DNA from 2 places in the Rhodococcus sp. PBTS 1 genome. Region 2 is predicted to be linked to the other one. Evidence: predicted binding sites of a transcription regulator. Region 2 holds the regulator's gene; the other holds the start of a gene.
What was found. The regulator LexA, encoded in region 2, represses DNA repair genes until DNA is damaged. The targets are predictions, from matches to a motif close to CGAACANNTGTTCG.
Positions count from the first base shown of each region.

Region 1: A3Q40_RS11920 (HNH endonuclease signature motif containing protein) is a predicted target of LexA. The motif match lies at 7,414-7,427, and genes of this name have one in related genera.

Region 1 is NZ_CP015219.1:2,629,587-2,644,693, reverse strand. It holds gene A3Q40_RS11955 (CinA family protein) at 1-358, shown strand, start outside; gene A3Q40_RS11950 (PP2C family protein-serine/threonine phosphatase) at 365-1,699, opposite strand; gene A3Q40_RS11945 (ATP-binding protein) at 1,801-2,268, opposite strand; gene A3Q40_RS11940 (STAS domain-containing protein) at 2,318-2,704, opposite strand; gene A3Q40_RS11935 (glycosyltransferase) at 2,770-4,035, opposite strand; gene A3Q40_RS11930 (DUF3140 domain-containing protein) at 4,269-4,601, opposite strand; gene A3Q40_RS11925 (PIG-L family deacetylase) at 4,670-5,488, shown strand; gene A3Q40_RS11920 (HNH endonuclease signature motif containing protein) at 5,537-7,396, opposite strand; gene A3Q40_RS11915 (glycosyltransferase family 4 protein) at 7,597-8,838, shown strand; gene A3Q40_RS11910 (class I SAM-dependent methyltransferase) at 8,832-9,578, shown strand; gene A3Q40_RS11905 (prenyltransferase) at 9,575-10,672, shown strand; gene A3Q40_RS11900 (class I SAM-dependent methyltransferase) at 10,648-11,292, opposite strand; gene A3Q40_RS11895 (AMP-binding protein) at 11,319-12,737, opposite strand; gene A3Q40_RS11890 (energy-coupling factor transporter transmembrane component T family protein) at 12,703-13,350, opposite strand; gene A3Q40_RS11885 (energy-coupling factor ABC transporter ATP-binding protein) at 13,347-14,027, opposite strand; gene A3Q40_RS11880 (thiolase family protein) at 14,040-15,107, opposite strand, start outside.
Region 2 is NZ_CP015219.1:1,598,773-1,613,879, reverse strand. It holds gene A3Q40_RS07320 (hypothetical protein) at 1-641, opposite strand, end outside; gene A3Q40_RS19750 (hypothetical protein) at 675-914, shown strand; gene A3Q40_RS07315 (dihydrofolate reductase family protein) at 883-1,455, opposite strand; gene A3Q40_RS07310 (aminotransferase family protein) at 1,545-2,834, opposite strand; gene hrpA (ATP-dependent RNA helicase HrpA) at 2,833-6,759, shown strand; gene nrdR (transcriptional regulator NrdR) at 6,767-7,243, opposite strand; gene A3Q40_RS07295 (hypothetical protein) at 7,351-7,764, opposite strand; gene lexA (transcriptional repressor LexA) at 8,071-8,790, shown strand; gene A3Q40_RS07285 (acyl-CoA dehydrogenase family protein) at 8,859-10,001, opposite strand; gene A3Q40_RS07280 (hypothetical protein) at 10,133-10,549, opposite strand; gene A3Q40_RS07275 (uracil-xanthine permease family protein) at 10,616-11,908, opposite strand; gene A3Q40_RS07270 (putative PEP-binding protein) at 11,943-13,637, opposite strand; gene A3Q40_RS07265 (DeoR/GlpR family DNA-binding transcription regulator) at 13,833-14,600, shown strand; gene A3Q40_RS07260 (1-phosphofructokinase family hexose kinase) at 14,597-15,107, shown strand, end outside.

The DNA.
Region 1 (15,107 bases), 1.0 Mb from region 2:
CGCTCCCTCGTCGGGCCGCTGGTTCCGCGGCGGCGTCGTCGCCTATGCGGAGGAGGTCAAGCACGGTCTGCTGCGCGTCCCCGACGGGCCGGTGGTCAGCGAGGCATCCGCCCGCGCGATGGCGGCCGGGGTGGCTGACCTGACCGGTGCCAACCTGGCGGTCGCCGTGACGGGCGAGGCCGGGCCGGACACCGATGAAGACGTGCCGGCGGGGACGGTGTGGTTCGGCCTCGCCGACCACGGTGAGGTCACCGCCGAACGAGTAGTGTTCGACGGTGATCCGCCCGAGGTGCTCGCGGCGACCATCGAGCACTCACTTCGGCTGCTGCGCGACCACGGGCGGGAGCGCGCCCGCTAGTGACCGTCAGGCGCCGAGGGCGAGCAACGCGATGTCGTCGATCGGACGCAGTCCGGGAATGAGGTCGACGAGGTCCTCGACCACGTCGTCGACCGGACGTCCGAGACGCTGCCGCACGAAGTGGACGAGTCCCTCCTCGCCGAACATGGTGCGCCCGTCCGGACGCGCCTCGGTGATGCCGTCCGTGTAGAGCAGCAGCGTCTGCCCGGGGGCGAGCCGGAAGCTGCACGCACTGAAGTTCGCCTTCTCCAGGGCTCCGACGAACATGCCGGTACTGGAACGGATTTCGTGAACGTCCTCGGTGTCGGGATCGAGGAGCAGGGCCGGTGGGTGTCCGCCGGTGGCCAACGTGATGCGAAAACCGCCGCGCGGGTCGGGTGTCGCGATACCGAAGAGGACGGTGCAGAACCGGTTCTGCGTGGGGTCGAGCATGAGCACCTGGTTGAGCTCGGCGAGACCCTCCGCGGGATCCGGCTGGTGCAGCGCGGCCGCGCGCAGGGTGTACCGAACCAACGAGGTGGCCGACGCGGCGCCGGCCCCGTGGCCCTGGACGTCACCGAGGAAGAACGCCCATCGGCCGTCACCGAGCGCGAAGACGTCGTAGAAATCGCCGCCCACCTGTAGCGGGGAGACCGCGTGATAATGCGACGCGAGGGTGAGGCCGTCGATTCTGGGCAACGACGGCGGCAACAGGGTGCGCTGCAGCACGGCGGCGTAGTCGGTGATCTCGACGGTGTCCGACTCGGCACGCGTACGCAGGGCGCGCTCGTCCCGCACCGTGGTCATCGCGGACAGGCGCAGTTCCAGTTCGTCCACCACGACGGCGGCGAGGTCGGCCAGCACGTCGACGTCGGCGATGTCGGCGGGATCGCGGGCCACGGTGTCGAAGACGTTGACGGTCCCGAGCCGGTGGCCGTCTGCCGTGACGATCGGGGCGCCTGCGTAGAACCGGATACCCGCCTGTCCGTGCACGAGAGAATTCCTCGCGGCCGGGCCGTGGCACCGAGCGTCGGGGACGACGTAGACCCCGTCGTGCGCGATCGCGGAGGAGCACAGGCCGTCCTCGCGCGGGACGCGGTCCGGAATGCCGTCGCCGTGGCGGGCGGCGAACCAGATGTGATCCGAGTCGACGATGGTGACCGACGCGAACGCTGTGCCCATCCACCGCGCGGCCAGACGGGCGATGCGATCGAACGCGCCGTCGGGTGGGTTGCCCAGAACGTCGTAGCGGGAGATCGCGGCGAGGCGAGCGGTCTCGACCACGGCGGCGGGATCGGGCGTCGTGGACGACCGGACCTCGAGGTCGGGAGGGTCGACGGGGGAATCGTGCAGAGCGGTCATGATGCCTCCAGGGTGGACAGAGAGCGAAAGCGAGTGCTCTCCCCGGGTCTGGAGGAGGCGGAACCCCGGTCGGTGCGAGTTCGACGTGCTGTCGTGCGGCCTCAGTCTACGAGATCGCGGGAGCTTTGTGCACCCCGCACGCCGACCGCGTCGGCACGGTCCCAGCGCATGACGACCTCGGTGCCCGTGGCCGCGGACGTGACCGTCACGTCGTCGGTCAGCGTCTCGATGAGCGGCAGTCCCCGCCCGCGGAGGGGGCCGGGTTCGCTGGACGACCAGGCACCGTGATCACGGACGGCGATCTCGAGTCGACCGGAATCGGCCGTGTGCTCCGCACGCAGGTCGAACACCCCGCGGTGGGACGACGAGGTGTACGCGTGTTCGACGACGTTGGCCATGGCCTCGTACACCGCGAGGACGACGTCCGGCACCCGGTCGGGCTCGACGGCTCCGGCCGACAGCCACCGGGACAGGACGACACGGACGTCGGAGATGCGGCGCGGGTCGGCGTCGAGGTCGGTCAGTACCAGGGGTTCGGGCCCCGGCATCGGGGTCTCGGCGTCGATCACAGCGGGAGTAGTACCCCCGGATCGTGGGTCCCTCACCTCGAAGCGGCGGTCAGGCGAAATCGGACCGACGGGCGTCGCCCGTGGCCGCGAGGGCGTCCTGCCGGGACGCGTGGATCGGGAACGTCTCGTCGAGGCCCACCAGCTGCAGCGGGCGGGCGGTCGCAGCACCGGTGGCCACGACGGAGAAGACGACGCCGTCGGGAACGGACTGATGGGACTGGACGAGCACGGTCATGCCGGCCGAGGCCAGGAACTCGACTCCGGTGAGATCGACGACGAGCGCCTCGGTGGCTTCGCCCCGCACCGCGTCCACCGCGTCCTGCAGGATCGGCGCCGTCGCCAGGTCGAGTTCTCCGACGACCGTGAGGATCGCTGCCCCGTTCTGCAATTCGGTGTCGACACGGAACGAGTCCGTGGAGTTCTCGGCGACCGACATCGACATCCTGCCTTTCCCGGCCCGTACGTACGGGCTCTGCGTTCGACCAACCATTCAAGCAGCCCTCACCGCACGGGGTCGAGTCGGCCGGTCGGGGCCACGGCGCGGTCGGTGCCCTCGGCGCCCTCGGGGTCGTCGTCGGCCGCCGGCTCCGGCAGCGCGTCCGTGTAGACGCGCTCGGTGTCCAGGGCGATGTGCTCGAGCGAGTACCGCGCCCGCGCCCGGTCCGCCGCCGACATCCCGAACCCGGTGCGACGGCCGTCGTCGTTAAACAGACGGCGGACAGCCTCGGCGACCGCACCCGGGCTGCGCCGCGGAACCAGGACCCCGGTGACGCCGTCGATGACCGTGTCGAGCAACCCGCCGACCGCCGAGGCGACCACCGGCGTCCCGCAGGCCATGGCCTCGACCGCGGAGATGCCGAACGGCTCGTACCCGGGGGTGAACACGGCAAGGTCCGCGGCGCGCCAGAAGTCCGGCATGCGGTCGCGGGGGATGGGACCGATACGTACACGATCGGCGACGCCGTGAGTGCGTGCGAGGTCGGTCAGCCGCCGAGCCTCCGGGTCGGACGCGACGTCGGTGTTCGCACCCGCGGCGATGCTCAGCTCGGCGTCGGGGATCGCGGCCAGAGCGGCGATGGTCAGATCGAATCCCTTGCGCGGCACCAATCGTCCCGCGGCGGCGAGACGGTGCCGCCGGGGCGGACGACCGCTCGGAGCGATCGGGGCCGGACGAAACGTGTCCAGGTCGACGCCGGCCGGGATCACGGAGATCGACCGGCGCGGAACGCCGAGACGAACAAGGTCGCCGACGTCCTCCGACGCGGTGGCCACCACCCGGGTCGCGGTGCGCGCGAGGAGCTTCTCCACCTTGCCGCGGGCGACGGTGTCGGGACTGCGATCACCGCGGTTCCGTCGGGCCGCCTCGGCCAACGTGTGGAACGTGACCACGGTCGGCACGGGACGCGAGCGGGTGGCGAGCCGCGCGGCGAAAGCGGACGTCCAGTAGTGGGCATGAACGACGTCGGGTCGCTCGATCGCCCAGCGGCTCGCGAGCCCGTCGGCGAAATCACCGAGATGCGGGACGAGGTCTTCCTTCGCCAGCGGCCCCGGCGGCCCGGCGGGGACGTACGACACGCGGTAACCGCCGGCGGTGTCGAGCTCGGACGGGGCGGTGGGGTCGGCGCATCGGGTGTACACGGTCACGCTGTGACCGCGGCCGGTCAACGCCGCCGCCAGCGCGTCGACGTGCGCGTTCTGACCGCCGGAATCGATTCCGCCCAGGGGCGCCCGAGGATCGGCGTGCGCGGACACCAAGGCAACTCTCATGAGACATCCATCCCTGCTGCGGTCTCGACAACGGACAGCCGCTGGTGGATGAACGGCGAAGCACGACACCGGAGAATCGACACCCGGACGTGGTCGTGGAATTGACCGTATCCGATCTTCGGAAACATCCACAGCCGGGTCGGCTACGAATACTTCGCCGGGTCGGCTACGAATACTTCGCCCGAACCGGCGTCGGATGCCGTGCTTCGCCTACGAGAGTGGCTGGGGCGGGCCTACTTCAGCGGGTCGTGCCCCCAGTTCATCAACGAGTACCGCCACCGCGAGTTCTCGACGTCCTTCTTCGGCCCCTGGGCGCTGTGGCGGTGCACGTAGCCGACCACTTTCTTCATCTTCGCAGCGTCGTCGTCGGTGAGGTCCGCCTTCTTCGTGCCGAGAATTCGCACGATCTCCCGGCCCATGGCGTGTCCGGTGGACTCGCCGTCGGAGGAATCGCCGACGGACTTCGATTCGTCGGTGTCGAGCCACTCGTCCAGTTGCTTGGCAGTGAGATTGACCGCGTCCTTCCAGTCGTCCCAGACGTCGTCGACCGTGGTGTCGTTGCTCATGGACACGGCGTTCCCGGACGCCGGGCGGTCGAACCCTCGCCCGCCGTCTGCTGTGCTTCGATGGGGCGATGAGCACGCTGGTGTGTTTCCACGCGCATCCCGACGACGAGGTCTTCGGCACCGGGGGTGTCATGCGGTCCGCATCCGACGCCGGTCACCGGGTGGTACTGGTGACCGCCACCGACGGGGCGCTGGGCGAGGTGCCGGACGGGCTGCTGGACGAGGGCGAGACGCTGGTGCAACGACGGCAGGCCGAGGTGGCGGCCTCGGCTGCGGTGCTCGGGGTGCATCGCGTGGTGAACCTGGGCTACGCGGACTCGGGAATGGCCGGGACGGAAGGCAATACGGCTCCCGGGGCGTTCGCGACGGTGGACGTCGAGGAGGCTGCCGCGACGCTGGCCGAGGTGCTGCGCGAGGAAAGTGCGACCGTGCTGACGGTGTACGACCCGAACGGTGGCTACGGGCATCCGGACCACGTGCAGGTACACCACGTCGGCACCCGGGCGGGTGCCCTCGCCGGAGTGCCGTACGTCTACGAGGCAACCATGAACCGGGACCACATGCGCATGCTGATGGAGGCCAACCCCGCCTGGAACGAGCAGCCGGACGGTGCCGAGGCAGGGCAGACGGGACAGTCGGGCCCGCGTCCGGACGTGGAGGCGTTCGGGCTGCCGGAGTCGGAACTGACCACCGCGGTGGACGTGACGGCCGTGCTCGATGCCAAGCGCGCCGCGATGCAGGTGCACGAGTCGCAGATCGGCGATTTCGGGCCCTTCCTGGCCATGGAGCGTGACGTCCTGGCCGTGGTGTTCGGCACCGAATGGTTCCGTCGCGTCACCCCACCGGCAGCCGTCGGTGCGGCCAGAGAGACGGCGTTGCCGCTCTAGCTGTACGACGGCCGACGATCGACGACGTCGCCTGAGCGCCCTACGTTTCTAGAACGGGGGTGGGGTGTCGTCCGGTGGGATGACCCTGCGGAGTCGGTTGCGGTTTCGCTCCTGTCGGCGGCGGGCGTGTTTCTGCTCGGTGCGTGGAGCGGGTCGTTGGCGTTCTACCGGTTTGGGCGTCAGCCTGCTCGCGGTGGGTGGGTCGCCGAAGACGATGGTGTCCAGTCCGGGGTGGACGTCGTGTCCGGTGAACGCCGGTCCGAGGACGGTGCGCCCGTCGGGGATGGCGATGGTGCGGATCAATCGGCTCGGGTCGGTGGGGTCGGGGTACTGGTCGTCGACGAAGTCGGCGAACGTCTTGAGTAGGTGGTGGAAGCGGCATTTGGCGCCGAGTCCGGTCGCGCTGGTACGCCCGCCCCGCTCGGGGTGGGTGTGGTCGTATTCGGTGATGTGGTCGAGGTCGCCGTCCCACGCTAATCGGTTGCAGCCGGGCCAGGTGCAGAACAGATCCCGCGCACGGATGTACGCATCCAGGGCTGCGGAGGGCCGGTAGGGGTTCGACGGTTGCGTTGCCGGCAGTGGGGTGTCGGTGCCGTCACCCAACGGCCGGATGATCGTGCCGGGGTCGGCGGCGAGGTCGCGGACGTGGGCGCCGGAGACGATGCCGATGCCGGCCAGGAATCCGACGCCGTCGACGAAGTCCATGCCCATGGGTTCCTCGCACCCGCGGGTGTGGTCCACCGCAGCGTCACTGGCGGCCGCATCACGGTCCGCAGAGACGTCGACGCGATCCGGTGACACCGACTGTGCCGCAGCCGTTTCCGACGCAACGGGCTCAGTAGCAACGGTTCCCTGTGCAACGATCTCCGGCGCAACAGTTTCTGCTGCAGCAGGCTCCGACGCAACGGGTTCCGCCGCGGACGGTTCGGTCGTCACCGACGCGGAGGTGTCCACGGCCAGATCCGGTCGGGGGAGGTGCTGCGGTGACCGGCAGACCCTCTCGTTCTCGGGCGCGGGGACGGGGCCGGTGAGGGTGGTGGTGTCGGTGACCAGATGGATCACGATGCGGGGCGCGGTCGCCGCGAACTTGGTCAGGTCGATGTTCTTGTAGCGGCAGTCGGTGATGGGGCGGTCGCAGTCGCACCCGAATCCGGTTCGGGTGATCAACGCGTAATGCGCATCGGAGGCCCGCGCGGCCTTGGATCGGGTGTCCTTCGGGCACACCTGCGCGGCCAACCGTCGCACGGCCGCGTGGAGCGCGACGATGTCCTCCGCCGGCCGGGTGTCCGTCGCCGACGCCAAACCGTCACGGCCCATCTCGACGGTGAACTCCCGATTCCGCTTCGCCTTCTCCCGCCGGGCTCGGACGGCATCGGGATCACGGCGGTCGACCATCGTGTCGACCATGGCCTCCATCCGCGCCGGCGACCACGACCCCGCTCTGCGGAGAGCACGGGCGATGTCGGCGTCGACCAACGCGGCGTAGCACTGCCCTTCGATGAGTTCGGTGCGGGAGACGATGGTGCGGATGTGATGCGGGGTGACGACCCCGTCCCGCAGGCATTCCGCCACCCGAGGGAGGCGGTCGCGGAGGGCGACGGCGTCGGTGAGCAGGGTGCGGGCAGCCCCCTGTGTGATCGACAACGTGGTGGCGATGGTGGCGGCGCAGCGGGTGAACGCGTCGAGCTCACGCCGGTCCTCGTCCTCGAACGGTTCCACCAGTTCGGCGTGCATCGCGGCGGCGAGCTGGTACTCGAACCACTTCAGGTAGGCCACCCCCGCCGTCGCGTGGACCAGCGCGTCCAGCGCCTGCGGGGAGGGGAGGTCGGTGGTGGCGGGCAGGCCGAGCGCGGCGTGATCGAGCGCCGCCCACGGAACGGCACCTGCCCCCACCTGCACACTGCCCATGCCTTCGACCCCCCAGTCGCTCGTATGTTCGAGTGTATCGGCACCCACCGACAGAGTCGACGACACGCACGCACGAACCCGGCGACGACCGGAAAGTCCCGGAGGCCGGGGTGAGTGCGCGATCGGTCCGTGCTCGGGTGGTAGACAAGTCGCACACCGGACATGGACGTGCCGGTGCACCACGACGGTCGGGGAGGCTCGTGCGCATCGCTCTGCTGTCGTACCGGAGCAAGCCCCACGTGGGTGGTCAGGGCGTGTACGTCGCTCGGCTCGGCAAGGCGCTCATCGATGCCGGCCACACCGTCGAGGTGTTCTCGGGGCAGCCCTACCCCGTGCTCGACCCCCGGATCACGCTGACCCGCGTTCCCAGCCTCGATCTGTATCGCGAACCGGACCCGTTCCGCACGCCCCGGCCCTCCGAGATCCGGGACTGGATCGACGTGCTCGAGGTCCTGACCATGTGGACCGCGGGCTTCCCCGAGCCCCTCACGTTCGGCCTGCGGGCGGCCCGTCTCCTCCGGCGTCGCGCGGCGGATTTCGATGTGGTGCACGACAATCAGTCGCTGAGCTACGGACTGCTGCGCCTCCGGCGACCCTGGGTGGCGACGATTCATCACCCGATCACCCGCGATCGAGACCTGGACCTCGCCGCCGCGTCCTGGCGGCGTCGAATCACGCTGCGGCGGTGGTACGGATTCCTCGCGATGCAGCGGCGAGTCGCGCGTCGGGTCGGACACGTGATCACGGTGTCGCGAAGCTCGGCCGACGACATCGTCGACGCGTTCGGGGTGCGAGAGAACGTGGTGTCGGTGATTCCGCTGGGGGTCGACACCACCGTGTTCCGGCCCCGCGGGGAGCGGGTACCGGGACGGATCGTCGCCGTCGCCAGCGCCGACGTCGCCCTGAAAGGCGTCCGGCACCTGCTCGAGGCCGTGGCGAAACTGCGCACCGAACGTGACGTCACCGTCGACCTGGTGTCGACCATCGATCCGGCGGGCCCGACGCGTCGCACCATCGAGCGGCTGGGGTTGGGCGACGCGGTGACCGTCCACGCCGGCCTGACCGACGAGGAACTCGCGACCGTCCTGGCGGGGGCCGAGGTGGCGTGCGTTCCGTCCCTGTACGAGGGTTTCTCGCTGCCGACCGTCGAAGCCATGTCCTGCGGTACGCCCCTGGTGGTGAGTCGCACGGGGGCGATTCCCGAGGTGGTCGGACCGGACGGGGAGTGCGCCGACCTCGTCGAGCCGGGGGACAGCGAGGCGCTCGCCGCGGCGCTGGCCGCCGCACTGGACGACCCCGACCGTCGCGTCGCCATGGGGCAGCGCGGTCGAGCGCGAGCGGAATCGACGTTCTCGTGGCCGGCGGTCGCCGCCGCCACGGTGGAGGTCTATCGCGCGGCGATCGCCGCGCAGCACGAGAGGGAGCGACGCCGCACATGTTGACGATGGACTTCGACCGACTCGGCTTCGGTGCCGGTGACCGGGTGATCGACATCGGGTGCGGCCTCGGTCGGCACTCGTACGAGCTCTACCGACGCGGTGCGCACGTCGTGGCGTTCGATCAGAACGCGGCGGAGCTCGACGAGGTGAAGGTCATGTTCGGCGCGATGGAGGCCGAAGGGCAGGTGCCCGCATCGGCCTCCGCGGAGACGGTGGTGGGAGACGCGCTCGCCCTGCCGTTCCCGGACGGTCACTTCGACGGCGTCGTCGTCTCCGAAATGCTCGAACACATTCCGAACGATCGCGCCGCCATCGCCGAGATCGCCCGCGTCGTCCGGCCGGGCGGCACCGTGGCGGTCAGCGTGCCTCGGTGGCTGCCCGAACGCATCTGCTGGGCGCTGTCCGACGAGTACCACGCGAACGAGGGCGGCCACGTCCGCATCTACCGGGCGAGCGACCTGCGCAAGGCTCTGAGCGACGCCGGCTTGGAGGTCACGCACACGCACCACGCCCACGCACTGCACGCTCCCTACTGGTGGCTCAAGTGCGCGGTGGGTGTGAACGAGAACGACAACCGACTCGTGCGCTCCTACCACTCGATGTTGGTGTGGGACATGATGAAAGCCCCCGCGGCGACGCGCTGGGCGGAGCGCCTGCTCGACCCGGTGATCGGCAAGTCGGTGGTGATCTACCTCCGCAAGCCGCCGGCCCCGCAGGCCGACGGAGACGAGGCGGCGTCGTGAGCCGGCCGACCCCCGACGTTCCCGCCGTCCCCGGGGTGCTCACGGCCGAGCAGTGTCGTGACACCGCCGAATCCATTGCCGCAGTCCAGCTCCGGTCGGGTGTCATCCCCTGGTCGCCCGCGGGCCACGAGGACCCATGGGACCACGTGGAGGCGGCGATGGCGCTGTCGGCGGCCGGTTTCACCGAGGAAGCCGACGCCGCCTACGAGTGGTGTCGGCGCACGCAGCGCGAGGACGGGTCCTGGCCGCTGCAGACCCGCGCCGGCGTCGTGGAGGACGCGGGCTCGGACACCAACTTCTGCGCGTACGTCGCGGTCGGAGTGTGGCATCACTTCCTGGTGACGGGCGACGACGCGTTCGCGCTCGCGCTGTGGCCCACCGTGCAGCGGGCCGTCGACTTCGTGCTGTCGCTCCAGACCGACCGGGGGGAGATCGGCTGGGCGGCCGGGCCCAACGGACCGAACGTCGACGCCCTGCTCACCGGCAACGCCAGCATCCACCACAGTCTGCGCTGCGCTCTGGCGCTCGCCGCGTACATCGGTGACCCGCAACCGGATTGGGAGGTCGCCGTCGGCCGGCTCGGTCACGTCCTGCGGCACCATCCCGACGCCTTCGTGCCGAAGACGACGTACGCGATGGACTGGTACTACCCGATCCTGGGTGGCGCGGTGCGCGGACCGGAGGCCCGGCGCCGCATCGGCGCTCGGTGGTCCGACTTCGTGGTGGAGGGCCTCGGCATCCGATGCGTCGACGACCGGCCGTGGGTCACCGGAGCCGAGACGTGTGAGTTGGTCCTGACCCTCGATGCGCTCGGCGACGACGACGCCGCGCTCGAATTGTTCGGCGCCATGCAGCATCTGCGCGACGACGACGGGGCGTACTGGACCGGCCTCGTCTACGCCGACGGCAAGCGATGGCCGGTCGAACGGACCACGTGGACGGCCGGCGCGGTCATCCTCGCCGCGGACGCGCTCGCCCGCGCCACCCCGGCGTCGGGCATCTTCCGCGGCGACGACCTCCCCACCGGGTTGTCCGGGGCGCACCGTCGGTGCGGGTGCGCTGGGGAGTCCTACCCCGCGGGCGTGCCCGGCTGACCGTCGGTGCGCACCAGTACCCGCAGCGACCCGACGGCGCGCACGTCGGTGAACTGCCCACTGGCGCGGGCGCGTTCGTAGATCAGGAACGGCGGGCGTCCGCCGTCGGCGGGGTCGGGGAAGACGTCGTGGATGACGAGCGCTCCGCCCGGCTGCACCCACCGCGCCCAGCCCTCGTAGTCCGTCGACGCGGCGGCCTCGGTGTGGCCGCCGTCGACGAACAGGAACGTCAGTGGCGTGCGCCAGAACGACGCGACGTCGGCCGACCGGCCGACGACGGCCACCACCACGTCTTCGAGATCGGCGTCGGCGACCGTGCGGCGGAAGGCCCCGAGCGTGTCGAGCTTGCCCACGGCCGGATCGACCAGGGACCGGTCGTGGTACTCCCACCCCTCCTGATGCTCCTCCGACCCGCGATGGTGGTCCACGGTGACGATGCGTCCGCCCGTCGCGCGGGCCGCCGCGCCCAGATAGATCGTCGACTTGCCGCAGTACGTCCCGATCTCGACACCGACACCGCCACCGAGGAATTCGCGCGCCGCGGCGTGCAGGGCGAGGCCCTCGTCGTCGGGCATGAACCCGCGCGCCGCGCGGGCGTGGCGGAGGAGGTCGGACGGCATCTCGGCGTCGGGCGCCGCGGTCGGGGTCACTCGCTCAGCCTATCGATCAGCGCCAGCACCGCGGGCCGGTCCAGCTTCCCGCGCGGTGTGCGGGGGAGCGCGTCGGTCACGACCACTCGGGTCGGTCGCGACGGCACGTCCAACGACTCTCGGAGGTGTCGCCACAGTGCGGCGCGATCGACCGGTCCGTCCGCGACGATCGCTGCCACCGGAACCGCCCCCATCCGGGGGTGCGGCGCACCTACGCAGGCCGCCTCGACGACCCCGGCGTGCGAGAGCAGCGCCCGTTCGACGTCCGCGGGCTCGACCTTCAACGCCCCACGCGAGATGGTGTCCGACACGCGACCGGACAGGAACAGCCAGCCGTCCTCGACGCGGCCGCGGTCGCCGACGTCGAACCAGCCACCGACGGGACCGCCCACGGGAAGCGACGAGTCGTCGGTGAGGTAGCCGTCGAACACCATGTCGCTGCGCACGTGCACCACGCCGTCGGCGACCCGCACGTCGACGCCCGAGACCACCCGTCCCGACGACCCGACCGGGACCGCCTCGTCCGAGGCCGCGATTGACACCAAGGACAGTTCGGAGGCCCCGTAGAAGTGCACGATGCGCGCACCGGGGAGTCGAGCGGCGAGCGACGCACGCGCCGGTTCCGGCCAGAACGCCCCGGACGACAACACTTCTCGGACCGACCGCAGTGGGCCGCCGAGTCCGGCGACGACGTCGACGGCCAGGGTGGGCACCGTGTAGAGGTGGGTCGGATCGGCGCCCCCGCCGGGGGACAGTGGGCGCAGGTCCACCGCCGCCCCGCGGCCCAGCGCGTGCACCACCCCGTACAGGAAGTGCGTGTGGTCGAGCACGCCGGGCGTCGCGACGCGCGACTCGGCGTCGATCGTGAACTCCTCGTCGCTGCGATCGAGCGTGCGCGACCAGGACGACCGGGACCGCACGAACACCTTCGGCCGGCCCGACGTTCCCGACGTCAGCCCCGCCAGCAGCTCCGCGCTCTCGTCGACCGAGGAGAGCGTGACGCCCCGGCCCCGCGCCGCATCCGACGGCGTCACCAGCGGACCGGCGTACCCGAGCCGTCGCAGGCGCGCGTGCAGGCGCCGCGCGGCCACCACCTCCCGCGGCCCACCGACGGACAACACCGAGGCCAGGCGATCCGCGGTCAGGTGCCGATGCAGCAGCAGGACCGACGACCCGGCCCGGATCGCACCCACCACCGCCGCCACCGACCCGACGTCCGACGACGGCAACACCGCGGTACGTCGGTGGCCGACCCACCTCGCCGCGAGACGGCCCGACGCCTCCCACAGCTCGCGGTACGTCGTCGACCCCGCCGCATCCACCACGGCCACCGCGTCGGGCCGGTTCCGCGCCCACCGCCCGATGCGGGCGTCGATCGGCTCACCGATCACCGTCGTCCCCGTCCCCGTCGTCATGGTCGTTCTCGACGCCGTCGTCCACGCCTCTCGCGACGAGGCTGTCGCCCAGGGCATCGGCCGTCCGCAACGCCCGCACCACGACGGGCGTGGCCAGCGCCGCGATCGACCACTGCAGACCGCGCGCCTTCCGCGCCTCCGACACCTCCCGGACGATGTCGGTGAGCACCGGCACCAGGCGGATGGTGAGCGCGAGCAGCAATCCGACCCGATCGGGGTCGACGCCGACCCGGCGCAGCGGCCCGAGCGCTCGGCCGACGGTGTCGAGCATCGCGGTGACTCTAGTGGTCAGCGTCACCAGCCCCGCGGCCCCGACGGTCACCAGGAGGACGCCGCACACGACGGTCGCGCGGGCGGGCGTGGTCAGCCACACCTGGAACGCCGCGATGATCAGGATCATCCACAGCAGCGGCCGCAGCTGCGCGACGAGGACGCGTGGACCGAACCCCGCCACGGCGTACGCGGCGGTCACCCCCGCGAGCGCGACGGCGACGTCGACGGGCCGGCGGACGAGGATCAGGATCGCGATCACCGCGGCCATGAGCAGCAGCAGTTTGACCCCTGCGGGCAGGCGGTGCAGGAGAGACGTGCCCGGCCGGTACAGGCCGATCATTCGAGCAGGCCCCGGTACGCCGGTATCGCCTCCGCCGGGGGTCCGTCGAACGCGATGCCCCCGTCGTGCACGACGACGACGCGATCGAAGCCGGCGAGCAGATCGAGGTGATGGGTCACCACGACGAGCTGCAGGTCGAGATCGGCCAACACGCGGCCCACCAGTCGCGTGTTGCGCAGGTCGAGCAGGGTGGTGGGCTCGTCCGCCACCAGGATCTCCGGTCGGCGGATCACCACGGCGCCGATGGCCAGCATCTGCTTCTGCCCGCCGGAGAGCAGGTGGGCGGGGTGATCGGCGTGTCCGGCCAGGCCGAATCGCTCGAGCGTCTCGGCGACACGGTCGGCGACCTCGGCCTTCGACGCGCCGCTGCGGCGCAGCGAGAACGCGAGGTCCTCCGCGACGGTCGGCATGACGATCTGGTTGTCGGGGTCGGTGAAGACGAAGCCCACCCGTCGCCTGACCGCGGCCCCCTTCTTCGCCACGTCGAGTCCGTCGACCACCACGCGTCCCGACGTCGGTGTCACCAGGCCGTTGATCATGCGGGCGAGCGTCGACTTGCCCGACCCGTTGGAGCCGACGATGCCGATGCGCCGCTCGGTGAGCGTCAGCGTCACCTCGCGCAGCACGGGCCGGTCGCCGTAGCCGTGCCGGACGTTCTCGAACCGGATCTCGCTCATGCCGTGTCCCCGTCACGCGTCGATTCTCTCGACGACCATGGCGATGCCCTGGCCGCCGCCGATCGCGCAGGCCGCCAGCCCGAGCGCCGAGGGGAGTCCGTCGCCACGCGTCATACGAGCAGCCAACCGCACGAGCAGCAGCGCCCCCGACGCGCCCCACGGATGACCCAGCGCGATCGCGCCGCCGCCCTGACACACGCGGTCCGGATCGAGGCCCGCCCGATCGATCACGGCGAGGGCGACCGAGGCGAAGGCCTCGGTGATCTCGATCGTGCCGACGTCGTCGACCGTGCAGCCGGCCCGTCGCAACGCCGCGTCGATCGCCGGCACCGGCGCCAGGCCGGGCAGCGCCGGGTCCGCACCGGCGACGGCCCACGAGCGCACCGCCAGGCACGGGCCCTCGGCCCGATCGCGCGTCGTCACGGCCAGCACCGCGGCGCCGTCCGAGATCCCGCAGGAGTTGCCCGCCGTCGCCGTCCCGCCCTCGCCGAACGCGGCGGGCAGTCGGGCCAGCCGCTCCGCGGTCAGTCCCGCACGGATGCGGCGGTCCCGCGTCTCGCCGCGCACCGGCACGATCTCGGCGGAGAAATTCGCGGCCGCGGCCAGACTGTGCGAGCGGGCCGCGTACGCGTCCTGCTGCGCGCGGGTGATGCCCAGGACACGGGCCAGATCGTCGGCCGCGGGACCCATGTCGGGGTCGGGCGTTCCGGCCGGGGTGAACGGCGCGCGGGTGTACCGCGTCGGAGGTTCGTCGCCGACCGGCGGTCGGAAGCGCCACGGGGCGGAGCTCGCCGACTCGACGCCGCCGGCGAGAACGAGGTCCGCATCACCGGCCCGGACCCGCGACGCCGCCTGCCCGACGGCGTCCAGTCCCGATCCGCACTGCCGGTCCACCGTGACTCCCGGGACGCGATGGCCGAGGCCGGCCTGCAGAGCGGCGACGCGGGCGACGTCGCCGCCGGGCCCGAGGCAGTTGCCGAGCACGACGTCGTCGATCGGGCCGAGGTGCGCCACCCGGCCGACCACGTCGTCGATCACCGCCGCGGCCAGATCGGCCGCGGTGACATCGCGGAACGCATG
Region 2 (15,107 bases):
GGCAGGTGATCCCCGCTCCAGAAGCGGCCGGGGTCGTACCAGTTCGCCCGCCGCCGAGGCGGTTTCAGGCCCAGCTTGTCGAAGGGTTTCAGCGGCGTCGGCGATTCTCGCGCGGTGAGCAGACCCATGGCCTCGTAGGTCATGGCCACCACCTCCGCGCAGTACATCGTCTCGAGGCCGCGGTCGTCCCCGCGGCCCACGGCCGGGAGGCGACCGGCGAACCACCGCCCGGCGAGCTTCGCCGTCGTGGGGAACGCCGTGCCGTCCAGGCGCGCGATCGTCCGCATGAGCGCGTCCTCCTGCGCCCGCGTGACCGGTGTCTGCAGCTGGCGGAACCACGCCCGCTGGTCGTAGCGACGCCCCCACTGCTCCACGGCAGCCCGCAGATCGTGCAGTTGCACGCCGCGTTGGTGCTTCCCGGTCCACATGTCCGGCAGGGACTGTCCCAATTCCGCGTGCCACATCAGCGGCGGCAGATCGTCGAGGACGACGGCCATGCCCACGTGGTTCACCGGACTGTTGGTGAGGGTCTGGATCGCGCGGTCCGCAGCCGAGCGGCCACGGAAGATCCACAGGTCGCCCGTTCGGGTCAGGTCCACGGCCGTATCCAGATCCACCGACGACGGTCCCGAGGCGTTCACGCAGGGAAGCCTAGTGGCCACTAGGGTGCGACCATGCCCTCGTCTCGCGGATCGTCCCGGTTCGGTTCACCACGGACCTGGCTGAAGTTCGCCGGTCTCGCGGGCGCCGTCGGTGTCGCCGCCACGGGCGTCGTCGTCGCACGGTCGGAGCGACGGCGTCGGGACTACGAGCCCGACGAGATCCGCGAGCGGCTCCACCAGCGACTGGCGGTGGCCACCGCCGCGGCGCCGGACGACCCTGTCACACGTCGGCGCGGACGTACTCGGCGATGACGACCCCCGAGTCGAACGTGCGCGTGCGGGTCGGCCGGAACCGCCGATCGGCGTAGGGCGCGCCGCCGAACAGCGGCATTCCCTCCCCCAGCACCACCGGGTTCAGCTTCAGGATCAGGCGATCGATCTCGTCGATCAGCGTGCCGGCGAGCGCTCCCCCACCCGCGAGGTAGATGCCACCTTCGCCCTCGCGGCGGAGATCCCGCACAGTCGCCACGGGGTCGGCCGTCACCGCGACGTCGGGCGAGGTCGACACCCGCGAACGGGACGCGACGATCTGCCGCAGGTGCGGATACGGGCTGTCGATGCCCGCGTCGAGCGCCGGGGTGTACGTGTTCCACCCCATGATCACGGTGTCGACGAGCGTGGGGTCGGCGTTGATGCCGAGCGCCGCGCGGACGTGACCGGGCAGCATGTCCGCGTACTCGTCGAAGAGCACCGCCATGTGGTCGCCCTCGTCGGCGAACGCGCCCCACGTGCCGTCGGGGGCGGCGATGAACCCGTCGAGACTCGTGGCGACGTAGTAGATCAGTTCTCGCACTGGCGAACCTCTCTCGACCGGGGTGGGCCCGCCACGCTACGAGATCGACCGACGGCGGCGCGACGACTTTTCGCCCGCTCCGGACACGCTCAGCCGACCGTGGCGTCCAGTGCCCGCGCGGTGGCCGCCGCCATCTCCTCCACCTGCTCGTCGGTCATGACGAACGCCGGCGAGAACTGAATCGCACCGTTCCCCGCCGCCCGCGCCGAGACACCCTCGCGGCGGAGGGTCTTCACGAACGGCATGGCGTACGTCGGGTCCGCGAACTGCACGGCGGCGACGGCGCCCATGCCGCTACGCACTTCACCGACCAGGTCGTGCTCGGCGAGCGGCGCGAGATGCCGATGCAGCGACGCCTCCAGCCGCGACGCATGCGACAGGAGATCTTCGCGGACGATGATGTCGAGGTTGGCGAGGGCCGCGGCCGCCGCGCCCGCGTGTCCGCCGTACGTGTAGCCGTGCCGCCACCACGAGCCGCCCTCGTAGAACGGCGCCGCGATCCAGGGCGCCACGAACACCGCGCCCATGGGCACGTAGCCCGAGGTCAGACCCTTGGCGGTGGTCACCAGATCGGGCTCGAGCTCGAACTTCGACGAGGCGAACCAGGCATCGCCGATGCGTCCGAAGCCGGTCACCACCTCGTCGGCGACGAACAGGATGTCGTGGTCGCGGCAGATCTGCCGCACCTCGTGGAGGTAGCCCGCGGGCGGGAGGTAGACGCCACCGGCGCCGATGATCGGCTCCGCGAAGAACGCCGCGATGGTGTCGGCGCCCTCTTTCTCGATGAGCGCCAGCAGTTCCTTGGCGTCGTCCCACGCCACGGTGCGGGCGTCGGTCATGAGCTCGCCGTAGTTCTCCCGGTTGAGCGGAAGTCCGGACAGCGCGGTGCCGGCGACGTGCATGCCGTGATACGCCTTCTGTCGACCGACCACCACCGACTTGCCCGGTCGGCCGACCTGGTGCCAGTACCGGCGCGCCAGCTTGGCCGCGGTGTCGATCGAGTCCGATCCGCCCGAGGTGAAGAAGATCTTGCTCCCCGGCACCGGCGCGATCTCGGCCAGACGATCCGCGAGGTCGAGCGTCACGTCGGGAGTGACGTCCCCGAAGGTGGAGTAGTGCGCGAGGGTGCTCAGCTGACGCGCGACGGCGTCCGCGATCTCGGTCCGGCCGTGGCCGACGTTGGTGAACCACAGTCCGGCGGTGCCGTCGAGGTACTCGCGTCCGTCCGTGTCCCAGATCCGCGCGCCCTCGCCCCGAGCGACGACGTAGCGCCCGCCCGATTCGACCGCGTGCATGTCGGAGAAGCCGTGCCAGAACGCTGAGCTGTGATCGGTCACGTCGGTCAGCGTAGACCGGCCCGATACGCTGGACTCAGCCATGTCGACACCTGCCTCCACCTCCCCCACGCGCAGTGACCTCACCGCGCGCCTCGCCGGACTCACTCACACCGACGCCCACCGACTCGGCCGGCGTCTCGGACGCAGTCGGCGTCCCGAGGACCTCGCGAAGATCTCCGCCGACATCGATCGCGCCGAGGTGCGGGTGCGGAATCGGCGTGCGGCCGTCCCGGCGCTCGAGTACCCGGAGTTCCTCCCGGTCACGGCCCGGCGCGAGGACATCGCCGCCGCCATCGCCGAGACCCAGGTGGTGATCGTCGCCGGCGAGACCGGCTCCGGCAAGACCACGCAGATTCCCAAGATCTGCCTGGAGCTGGGCCGCGGCGTGCTCGGCACCATCGGCCACACGCAGCCGCGTCGGCTCGCCGCCCGGACGGTCGCCGAGCGGATCGCGGAGGAACTGGGCCAGGAGATCGGCGAGGCCGTCGGCTACACGGTCCGGTTCACGGATCGCTCGAGCGACGACACGCTGATCAAGCTCATGACGGACGGCATCCTGCTCGCGGAGATCCAGCGCGACCGCATGCTGCGTCGATACGACACCATCATCATCGACGAGGCGCACGAACGCAGCCTGAACATCGACTTCCTCCTGGGCTACCTGGCTCGCCTGCTTCCGCAGCGCCCCGAGCTCAAGGTGATCGTGACGTCGGCGACCATCGATCCGGAGCGGTTTGCCCGTCACTTCGCCGTCGACGGCGAAGACGCGCCCATCGTCGAGGTCTCCGGGCGCACCTTCCCCGTCGAGATGCGCTACCGCCCCCTCACCGTGGACCGCGACGACGAGACCGTCGATCGCGATCCGGTCGACGCCACGTGCGACGCCGTCGACGAGCTGCTCCGCGAGCCCGAGGGCGACATCCTCGTCTTCCTCTCCGGTGAGCGGGAGATCCGCGACACTGCCGACGCGTTGAAGGACCGTCGCCTGCGGGGCGTGGAGGTTCTTCCCCTCTACGCCCGATTGTCGGCCGCCGAGCAGCATCGCGTGTTCGAGCGACACTCCGGTCGACGCATCGTCCTGGCCACCAACGTCGCCGAGACGTCACTGACCGTCCCCGGCATCCGCTACGTCGTCGACCCCGGCACCGCGCGCATCTCCCGTTATTCGCTGCGCACCAAAGTGCAGCGGCTCCCCATCGAGCCGATCTCGAAGGCCTCGGCCCGCCAGCGCGCAGGACGCTGCGGCCGCGTCGCCGACGGCATCTGCATCCGGCTGTACTCGGAAGAAGACTTCGACGCGCGTCCGGACTTCACCGATCCGGAGATCCTGCGCACCAACCTGGCGTCGGTCATCCTGCAGATGGCCTCGCTCGGCCTCGGGGCGGTGGAGAAATTCCCGTTCGTCGAACCGCCCGATCCACGCAGCGTCCGCGACGGACTCGGACTGCTCACCGAACTCGGCGCCCTGGACACCACCCCGCACTCCGGGGAGCACGACGGGCCCCGCCTCACCGCCCTCGGACGTGAACTCGCCGGCCTCCCGGTCGATCCGCGGATGGCGCGCATGCTGGTGGAAGCCCACCGCTCCGGGTGCCTGCCGGAAATGCTGGTCATCGTGGCGGCGCTGTCCATCCAGGACGTGCGCGAGCGTCCTGCCGAGCACCAGCAGGCGGCCGACGAGATGCACCGGCGCTTCGCGGTCGAGGGGTCGGACTTCCTCGCCCTCCGGGAACTCTGGACCTACCTCGGCGAGCAGCGACGGGCGTTGTCCTCCAACCAGTTCCGGCGGCTGTGTCGCACCGAGTTCCTGCACTACCTGCGCATTCGCGAGTGGCAGGACCTGCACGGCCAGCTCCGGCAGATCGCCCGCGGCATGGGGTGGACCGTGCCCGATCACGACGCGCACACCCCGGCGTCGGACGCCACGATCCATCAGGCGCTGCTGTCGGGCCTGTTGTCGCACATCGGATTACGGGAGGGCGACAAGCGCGACTTCCTCGGGGCACGCGGCTCGACCTTCGCGATCTTCCCCGGCTCGTCGCTGTCGAAGAAGCCACCGCGGTGGGTGATGGCGGCCGAGCTGGTGGAGACCAGCCGGCTCTGGGCGCGCATGGCCGCGCGCATCGAGCCCGAGTGGGCGGAGAAACTCGCCCCCCACCTGCTCAAGCGGCAGTACTCCGAACCGCACTGGTCAACCAAACGCGAAGCCGCCGTCGCCTACGAGCGGGTGACGCTCTACGGCGTACCGCTGGTGGCCAAGCGGCCGGTGTCCTACGGGTCGATCGACGCGGAGGTCTCTCGCGACCTGTTCCTGCGTCACGCCCTGGTCCAGGGCGAGTGGCGCACGCACCACCGCTTCTTCCACCATAACCAGCAATTACGTAGCGACGCCGAGGAATTGGAGTCGCGTGCCCGACGCCGCGACATCGTGGTCGACGACGACGCCCTGTACGCGTTCTACGACGAGCGCGTGCCCGCCGACGTGGTCTCGGCGCGTCACTTCGATCGGTGGTGGAAGAAGGCGTCCCGCGCGACGCCGGACCTGCTCGACTTCGACCGCGCGACCGTCGTCACTCCGGCTGCCGCCGCGGTCACCGGCGGCGACTTCCCCGACGCGTGGCGCCAGGGCGAGCGGCAGTTCCCGTTGACCTATCAGTTCGAGCCGGGCCGAGACGACGACGGCGTGACCGTCCACATCCCGGTCGACCAGTTGCCGCAGGTCGCCGACGTCGGCTTCGACTGGCTGGTCCCCGGCATGCGCCTCGATCTCGTCACCGCACTGATCAAGACGCTGCCGAAGGACCTGCGCCGCACCGTGGTTCCCGCGCCCGATCACGCCGCGGCCGCCGTCGCCGCCATGCGACCTCGCACCGAACCGCTCACGACGGCGCTCTCGCGCGAGCTCACCCGCATGGGTGGTGTCCCGATCGCGGCCGAGGACTTCTCCCCCGACGCGCTGCCCCGGCACCTGCGCATGACGTTCCGGATCGTCGACGGCACCACCGAGCTGGGTCGCGGACCGTCGTTGTCGGCGTTGAAGGCCAGGCTGGGACGCGCCGCGGCCACCGCCGTGTCGGCGGCGGCCAAGGACACCGAAAAGGGCCCCGTCCGCCGGTGGACGTCCGAGACGATCGGCACTCTCGAGCCGACGGTGACCCGCACCGTGCAGGGCCGCGCCGTCACCGGCTACCCGGCGCTGGTGGCCGAGAGCGGTGGTGTGGCCGTCCGCGTGCTCGGGTCGGCGGCCGAACAGCGTGCGGCCATGCGGGAGGGGACGCGGCGGCTGCTGCTCGACGCGATCCCGGTCTCGACAAAGTCCCTCCTGGCCGGTCGCTCACCGGCGGCGCGGCTGCACCTCGGCCAGAACCCGCACGGCAGCATCGAGGCCCTGCTCGACGACTGTCGCGCGTTGGCCGTCGACGATCTGATGTCCGCGCACGGCGGTCCCGTGTCCTCGCCGGACGCGTTCGCCGCCCTCGAGTCGGCCGTCCGCCGTGACCTCGCGTCACGGACGGCCGCGGTCCTGCGGCTGGTCGAACCCGTCCTCGCGGCGGCCACAGCGGTCCGACTGGCACTCGAGGAATCGAGCGGCGACCCTGCCGAGGACGTGCGGGCGCAACTGGACGCCCTGATCTTCCCTGGCTTCGTCTTCGAGACGGGCACGGCGCACCTGCCCCATCTGCCGCGCTACCTCGAGGCTGCGCGGCGTCGGCTGGACGCGTTGCCGTCGAGCGCGACCCGAGACGCTGCGGGTATGGACGCCCTCGATCGTGTCTACGCCGCGTACGACGCACTTCTCCAAAGCCTGCCGTCGGCCCGCCGATCCGGTGACGACGTGCGGGAGATCGCGTGGATGATCGAGGAACTGCGGGTCAACCTGTTCGCGCAGGCCCTCGGCACTGCCTACCCGGTGTCCGAGAAACGGGTCCTGAAAGCAATCGACGCCGTGCGCACGGCGCGGCGCTGACGTCGGCTCAGGCCGTGCTCGACACCGTGTCCTCGCCCCGCTGATGCCGGCGAAGTTCGTCGATCTCGCGTTCGAAGTCCTCGGCGCTGCTGAACGAGCGGTAGACCGACGCGAAACGCAGGTAGGCCACCTCGTCCAGGTCGCGCAGCGGACCGAGGATGGCGAGTCCGACCTCGTTGCTGGGGATCTCCGCGGAGCCAGAGGCGCGGACGGTGTCCTCGACCTGCTGCGCGAGGAGGACGAGAGCATCGTTGTCGACGTCGCGGCCCTGGCACGCGCGACGCACACCCTTGATCACCTTGTCACGACTGAAGGGTTCGCTGACGCCGCTCCGCTTGACCACGGACAGCACCGCCGTCTCGACGGTGGTGAACCGGCGACCGCACTCGGGACACGACCGCCGACGGCGGATCGCCTGCCCCTCGTCCGCCTCACGAGAATCGACCACGCGCGAGTCGGGGTGACGGCAGAACGGGCAGTGCATGTGGCGGTGACCCCTCGGTGCTCACGGGACGATTCCGTTCCGTACGGACGGTGCGACGTCGTCGCCGACGCCGCGCACCAGCCTACCGAGGGCCGTGCCACGATCGATCAGCGCGGGGACACGCCGAGGTCGAGTTGCTCCACGACGGTCGGCTGCGGCGGAACGTCGGCGGCCCGCAGGTTGGCCACTCCGACGAGCCCGAGGGCCGTTGCCGCTGTGACCAGAACCACAGCGGCGACCGACGCGAGACCCCGGACCGGCCGAGACACGTGCGGTGCACGCGACACCCCGACCGAGTGGCCGACGTACTCGACCGCGCCGGCGTGCGGGCGACGCACGTCGCGCGAGACGGCACGACGGCGTACGGGAGCAGACCGACGCGGCGCGGGGGCCGCGGCGCGCTCGGCCGTGGCCACGGAACCCCAGTAGGACTCGTCGTCGCAGGTCCAGCGATCGACGGACGGGCGAGAGGTCGCTCCGACTCGAGCGCCGCGAACGGTCTGCAGTTCGGTACTGATCACGACAACCACTCCTCGTGGGTAGGCGGTGGTCCCCCGGCGAGCAGAACACCCACCGGCGTTCGGCCATTCCGTTCGACCACGCGTTCGAAGGAACGCATGTTCGATGTATAGCAGGGCGGTCCGACACAGTCCACGAAATCGCGACACGGATCGAACAGGTGTTTGATCACCGATCGAATCCGGTCTAACTTCTACTCACGACGTCGCATCGGACACCGGGGCACCAGACGCCCCATCCGCACCACCGTCCGGCGCGCCCAGCAGCACCCGCCCGCCCCGGGCCGGCCACCGATGGAGGTTCACAGCATGACCGACGAGAGCTCGTCCGCCACGAGTACCGATTCCGGCCTGACCGAGCGGCAACGTCGCGTTCTCGAGGTCATCCGGGCCTCCGTCACCGAGCGTGGTTACCCGCCGAGCATCCGCGAGATCGGCGACGCCGTGGGCCTGACCTCGACCTCCTCGGTCGCGCACCAACTACGGACGCTCGAGAAGAAGGGCTTCCTGCGCCGCGACCCGAACCGGCCCCGCGCGGTCGACGTCCGCCTGCCGGGCGAGAACGGACGGCCGGACGAGGTGGCCTCGACGGGCGACGCCCCCACCGTCGAGCCCGCCGCCCGCGACGCCGGCGCCGAGTCGGACGCCCTGCCCGCGCCCACCTTCGTCCCGGTTCTCGGGCGCATCGCAGCCGGCGGTCCCATCCTGGCCGAGCAAGCCGTCGAAGAGGTGTTCCCCCTCCCGCGCGAACTGGTCGGCTCCGGTTCGCTCTTCTTGCTGCGGGTGGTCGGCGAGTCCATGATCGACGCGGCGATCTGCGACGGTGACTGGGTGGTCGTCCGGCAGCAGAACGTCGCGGACAACGGAGACATCGTCGCCGCCATGATCGACGGCGAGGCCACGGTCAAGACGTTCAAGCGCACCGGCGGCGACGTGTGGCTGCTCCCCCACAACCCGCTCTTCGAACCCATTCCCGGCAACGACGCCGTGATCCTCGGCAAGGTCGTCACCGTGATGCGCAAGCTCTGATCGTCCCCCGACGACGGCGAGAGCCGGCACCGTTCTCGGTGCCGGCTCTCGTCGTTCGTCCGCGAGGGTCAGAGATCCAGGCCCCGCCCGATGATCTCCTTCATGATCTCCGTGGTGCCGCCGTAGATGGTCTGCACGCGAGAGTCCATGTACGCCTTGGCGATCGGGTATTCCTTCATGTAGCCGTATCCACCGTGGAGCTGCAGGCACCGGTCGATGATCTTGACCTGGTTCTCCGTGGTCCACCACTTGGCCATAGCGGCTTCCTGCACGGTGAGCTCGCCCGCGTTGAGCTGCTCGATGTACTTGTCCACCATGATGCGGACAGCAGTGGCCTCGGTGGCGCACTCGGCCAGGACGAACCGGGTGTTCTGGAACTTCCCGATCGGCTTGCCGAAAGCCTTGCGGTCCTTGCAGTACTGCACCGTCATCTCGATCGAGCGCTCGATGGCAGCGGCCGCGACCACGGCGATGGACAGCCGCTCCTGCGGAAGGTTCTGCATGAGGTAGATGAAGCCCATCCCCTCCTCGCCCAGCATGTTCGCCGCCGGCACCCGGACGTCGGTGAAGCTGAGCTCGGCCGTGTCCTGGGCCTTCATGCCGATCTTGTCGAGGTTGCGGCCCCGCTCGAACCCGGGCATGTCGCGCTCGACGCCGAAGATGCTGAATCCCTGGGCGCCCTTCTCGGGATCGGTGCAGGCCACGACGAGGACCAGGTCGGCGTTGATGCCGTTGGTGATGAACGTCTTCGAGCCGTTGAGCACCCAGTCGTCACCGTCGCGGACGGCGCGCGTCTTGATGCCCTGCAGGTCGCTGCCGGTGCCGGGCTCGGTCATCGCGATGGCGGTGATGAGCTCGCCCGAGCAGAATCCGGGCAGCCAGCGCTGCTTCTGCTCCTCGTTGGTGAGCTCGATCAGGTAGGGCGCGACGACGTCGTTGTGCAGGGTGAACCCGATGCCGCTGTAGCCGCCGAACGTGGTCTCCTCGGTGACGATCGCGTTGTAGCGGAAGTCCTTCACGCCGCCGCCGCCGTACTCCTCCGGCACGGCCATGCCCAGGAAGCCCTGCTTGCCGGCCTCGACCCACACGCCGCGGTCGACGATGTTCTGCTCTTCCCACTCCGCGTGATGCGGTGCGACGTGCTGCTCGAGGAACTTCTTGTACGAGCTGCGGAACAGATCGTGCTCGGGCTCGAACAACGTGCGCTTCATGACTCTCCTCGTGTGACGTGAGTTACCACTTCACGGTAGGTCGGAGCACGAAGGGCGTCGATGACCTGTGCGAGCGCGTTCGGTGACCACCGCCGACCGGATCGTGTGCAGATATCGGCGTCCAGCGCGGATTACTGCACACGATTCTCGCGGCGGACGGCTCGATTGTGCCGGGCGTGCAGGACCACGTCGGGCAGGACGACCGGAGCCGCCGCGAGAAGGAACCACCACGACCCGGTCGCCCGAACGAGCCCGCCCGCGGCGACGGCGGCACACGACCCCGCCGCACTCTGCACCAGGTCGCGATCGCGGCGCCTGACCGGTGGCTCACGCCACCACGGCACCCGCCGCCCGGCGTTCTCCCGCAGCACCCGACGCGCCCCGACGACGCTCAGCATCAGGCCGACGACCATCGCCCCGACCCCGAGGATCAGTCCGACCGCAGTCGGACCGAGCCACGCGAGCCCGACGATCGCGACCGGGACGACGGCGGACAGGGCGGATTTCCACGCCGGCGTCGACGGCCATTCCTCGGGCGCGACGCTCACCGGACGCATCGGGTCGAGCCCGGAGAGACCGATCCGTTCCGAGTCCATACCTCACGGTCTCACGACTCAGCGGACGGTGCGCCCCGCCAACGCGCGCAGGATCGGGTAGCCCACCAGGATCCCCACCGACCCCCAGACGATGCCGCCGAGCTCGACGGACCCGATGGTCAGCGTCAGATCGCCGATCCCGGCGACCAGCGCGGCCGCGGCGACCATCAGGTTGACGGGCCGGGTGAAGTCGACGTTCGCCTCCTGCCAGATCCGCACGCCGAGCAGCCCGATGAGCCCGTAGAGCACCAGGGTCGCGCCGCCGATGACGCCGCCGGGCACAGTGAAGACCAGGGCACCGAACTTCGGCGAGAAGGCCAGGACCAGCGCCGTCGCGGCCGCGACCCAGTAGGCGGCCGTCGAGTACACGCGGGTGGCGGCCATGACGCCGATGTTCTCGGCGTAGGTCGTCGTGCCCGAACCGCCACCGGCGCCGGCGAGCGCGGTGGCGACGCCGTCGGCCACGAGGGCATCGCCGGCGACGTCGTCGAGGGAGCGGCCGGTCATGGCGGCGACCGCCTTGACGTGACCGACGTTCTCGGCGACCAGGACCACGACGACGGGCAGGGCGACCAGCACGGCGGAGAGCTGGAACGACGGCCCGGTGAAGGTCGGGACGCCGACCCACGCGGCCTCCCGCAGCGCGTCGACCCGGGCCGGATCGAGCGCGCCGGTCAGTGCGCCGAAGACCCAGCCGACGACGACGCCGACCAGGATGCCGAGCCTCCCGATCAAGCCGGGGACGGCCACGGTGACCAGCAGGATCGCCACGAGGGTGACGGTGGCGACCAGCGGCTGCGACTCGTAGGACGTCACGGCGGTGCCGGCGAGATTGAGTCCGATCAGCGCGACGATGGCGCCGGTGAGCAGGGGCGGCATGGCGGCGTCGAGCGCACGACTCCCGGCCACCTTGACCAGCACGCCGACGGCGGCGAGAGCGACACCGACGACCAGCACGGCACCGAGCTGGGCCGCCGGACCGTCGCCCGCGGTGGCGGCTAGCGGCGCGATGAAGGCGAACGACGAGCCGAGGTAGCTCGGTACCCGGCCCCGCGTGATCAGCAGGAACAGCGCGGTGCCGAGGCCGGAGAAGAACAGCGTCGTGGTGACCGGGAAGCCGGTGATGGTCGGCACGAGCAGCGTCGCACCGAACATCGCGACGACGTGCTGCATGCCGATGCCGACGGTGCGCGGCCAGGACAGACGTTCGTCGGGGGCGACGACACCGTCGGCGGCCACGCTCCGGCCGTCACCGTGCAGGGTCCACCGGGGGACGAGGCGGGAGCGCGACGAGGCGCGGGGTGCGGTCACGAGTCGTCATGATGACACGGACCGGCCCCCGGGCTCAGCCCAGGACGGCCGACGCCGCCTCCCGCGCCTCCAGGGGTCCTGCGGTGCCGAGGACCGCGCGGGCGGCCTCGCGGCACTGTTCGAGCGTGACCTGCCCCAGCCGAGCACCGACTCCGGCCACCGCGGCCGACGCCGCCGACAGGCTGGTGACGCCGAACCCGACCAGGACGCAGGCGAGCAGCGGGTCCGCGGCGGCCTCACCGCAGACGCCCACCGGCTTGCCCGCGGCAGCTCCGGCCTCGGCGGCGCGGGCGACGAGAGCGAGCACCGCGGGCTGCCACGGGTCGGTCAGGGCGGCGAGGTCGGCGGACATCCGGTCGGCGGCCATCGTGTACTGCGCGAGATCGTTGGTGCCGATCGACAGGAAGTCGACGTGCTCGAGGATGCGGTCGGCGAGCAGCGCGGCCGCGGGGACCTCGATCATCACGCCGGGGGTCAGACCGCGCTCGCGCACGTCCGCGGCGAAGGCCTTCGCTTCGTCGGCGGTCGCGATCATGGGGGCCATCACCCACGGCGACGACGACGTGGCCTCGGCGGCGGCGGCGATGGCGTCGAGCTGGCGATGCAGGATGCCGCGGTCGGCGGCGGCGATGCGAATACCGCGCACGCCGAGCGCCGGGTTGGCCTCGTCGGGATGGGTGGCGAAACGCAGTGGCTTGTCGGATCCGGCGTCGAGCGTGCGGACGACGACCTTGTGGCCTTCGAACGCGGTGAGCACCTCGCCGTAGATGTCGGCCTGCTCGGCGACGGTCGGTTCGACGTCGCGGTCGAGGAAGCTCAGCTCGGTGCGGAACAGACCCACCCCGTCCGCGGCGGTCGTGCGGGCCGCGCGGGCACCGGCACCGTCCTGCACGTTGGCGAGGATGTCGACGTGGTGGCCGTCGGACGTCCGGCCCGGGCCCGTCCACTCGGCGACGCGGGCGAGGTGGGCGGCGGACTCGTCGACGGCGCGGCGGGCCTCCTCGGCGTCGGGATCGACCGAGAGGAGTCCGGTGGTGCCGTCCACCATGACGGCGGTGCCGGCAGCGACGTCGTCGAGGCCGGCCACGGCGACGACGCACGGAATGCCCAGCTGACGGGCGATGATCGCGGTGTGACTGGTGGGGCCGCCGAGCGAGGTGGCCAACGCGACGACGAGCGTCGGGTCGAGGCCGGCGGTGTCGGCGGGGGCGAGATCCTCGGCGAGCAGCACGGACGGCTGCGCGGGCGTGGGAACGCCGGGCTCGGGCAGGCCGGAGAGCTCGGCGAGCACGCGGTCGCAGATGTCCATCAGGTCGGTGATGCGCTCGGCCATGCGTCCGCCGAGCTTGGCGAACATGGCGACGAACTGGTCGGTAGCGGCCACGGCCGCATAGGCGGCGTCGGCGCCGCCCTTGATCGCCTTGGCACCGGCACCGAGCCAGCCGCGGTCCTCGGCCATGGCCGCGTTGGCGGCGAGGACCTCGGACGCGGACCCGGTCGCGAGCGCCGCGCGGGCCTGCAGACGAGCGCCGACGGCCTTCGCCGCGGCACGGAAACGCTCGACCTCGGATTCGCGAGAGTCCTCGCCGATCTCGCGCGCAGCGTCGGGTCGGGTGGGGCGCGGGGCGGGACGGACGACGGGCCCGTACCCGACACCGGGAACGACGGGGGTCCCGTGGAGCGTGCGCGCGTCGGTCCGCGAGTCGGTCACGGTGGTGGATCCCGTCATGTCGTTCCTCCTGCTGTGTGTCTGTGTGCTGTTGCCGTGGACGCACACCGTCGAAACGTGTGTGCGTCGCGTCTCGGCTCGCGACTGGTGTGATCGAGATTACGCGAACCTCTTGACATGTCAACAGAGACGGGCGTAAAACAACATAAACCAACAACAAACCCACGGATCGGAGGGGCGGAGGTGACCACGACCATGTACGCGGAAGAGCGGCAGAACGCCATCGCGGGCCTCATCGGCCAGCGCGGTCGCGTATCCGTCGCCGACCTCGCGGACACCTTCGGCGTGACCACCGAGACCGTGCGGCGCGATCTGGCTGCGCTCGATCGCATGGGCGTCGTGCGCCGGGTCCACGGCGGCGCCGTTCCCGTCACCACCATCGCGACCGTCGAGAAGGGCCTGGCCGAACGCGAGCACACGCGGACACAGGAGAAGGACCGCATCGCGGCCGCGGCCGTCCGGTTCCTTCCCGACGCCGGCGGCAGCGTGGCGCTCGACGCCGGCACCACCACCGGACGCCTCGCCGCACTGGTCCCGGTCGACGTCGAACTCACCGTCGTGACCAACTCCCTGCCCATCGCCCAGCGACTCGCCACGGTGCCGTCTCTGTCGCTCCATCTCGCCGGCGGGCGCGTCCGCGGCGTCACGCAGGCGACGGTCGGTGAGGACGCGGTGCGCACCTTCACGACCCTGCGCGTCGACGTCGCCTTCCTCGGCACCAACGCCCTCAGCGTCGCCCACGGCCTGTCCACCCCGGACACCGAGGAAGCCGCGGTCAAGCGCGCCATGGCCGCCGCCGCCGACCGCGTGGTCGTGGTCGCGGACTCCGCCAAGATCGGCCTCGAGTACTTCATGTCCTTCGCCGCACTCGACGGCGTCGACGTCCTGGTCACCGACGACGGCATCACCGATGCCGACTGCACCCGTCTGCAGCAACACGGATTGGAGGTGGTGGTCGCATGATCCTCACCCTGACGGCCAACCCCAGCATGGACCGCACCGTCACGCTCGACGCGGCGCTCCAGCGCGGCGCCGTCCATCGCGCCACCACCACGACCACCGATCCCGGCGGCAAGGGTGTCAACGTCGCCCGCGTCCTCACCGCCGCCGGCCGGCCGTGCACCGCCGTGCTGCCCGGAACCGGCTCGGACCCCCTGCTCGGGGCGCTCGGCGCCCTGGGCGTGCGCTACCACGCCGTCCCGACGACGGGTCTCGCTCGCACCAATCTCACCGTGAGCGAACCCGACGGCACCACCACCAAGATCAACGAGCCCGGCACGGCGCTCGCCCCCGAGACCGTCGCCGGTCTCACCGCCTCGGTGCGCGAACTCGCGCAGCGCGCCCAGTGGGTCGTGCTGTCCGGTTCGGTCCCGCCCGGCGTCGACGCGGGGTGGTACGGCGACCTGGTGGCGGCGGTACGCGAGACGTCGGCGCGCGTCGCCGTGGACACCTCGGACGCTCCCCTGCTCG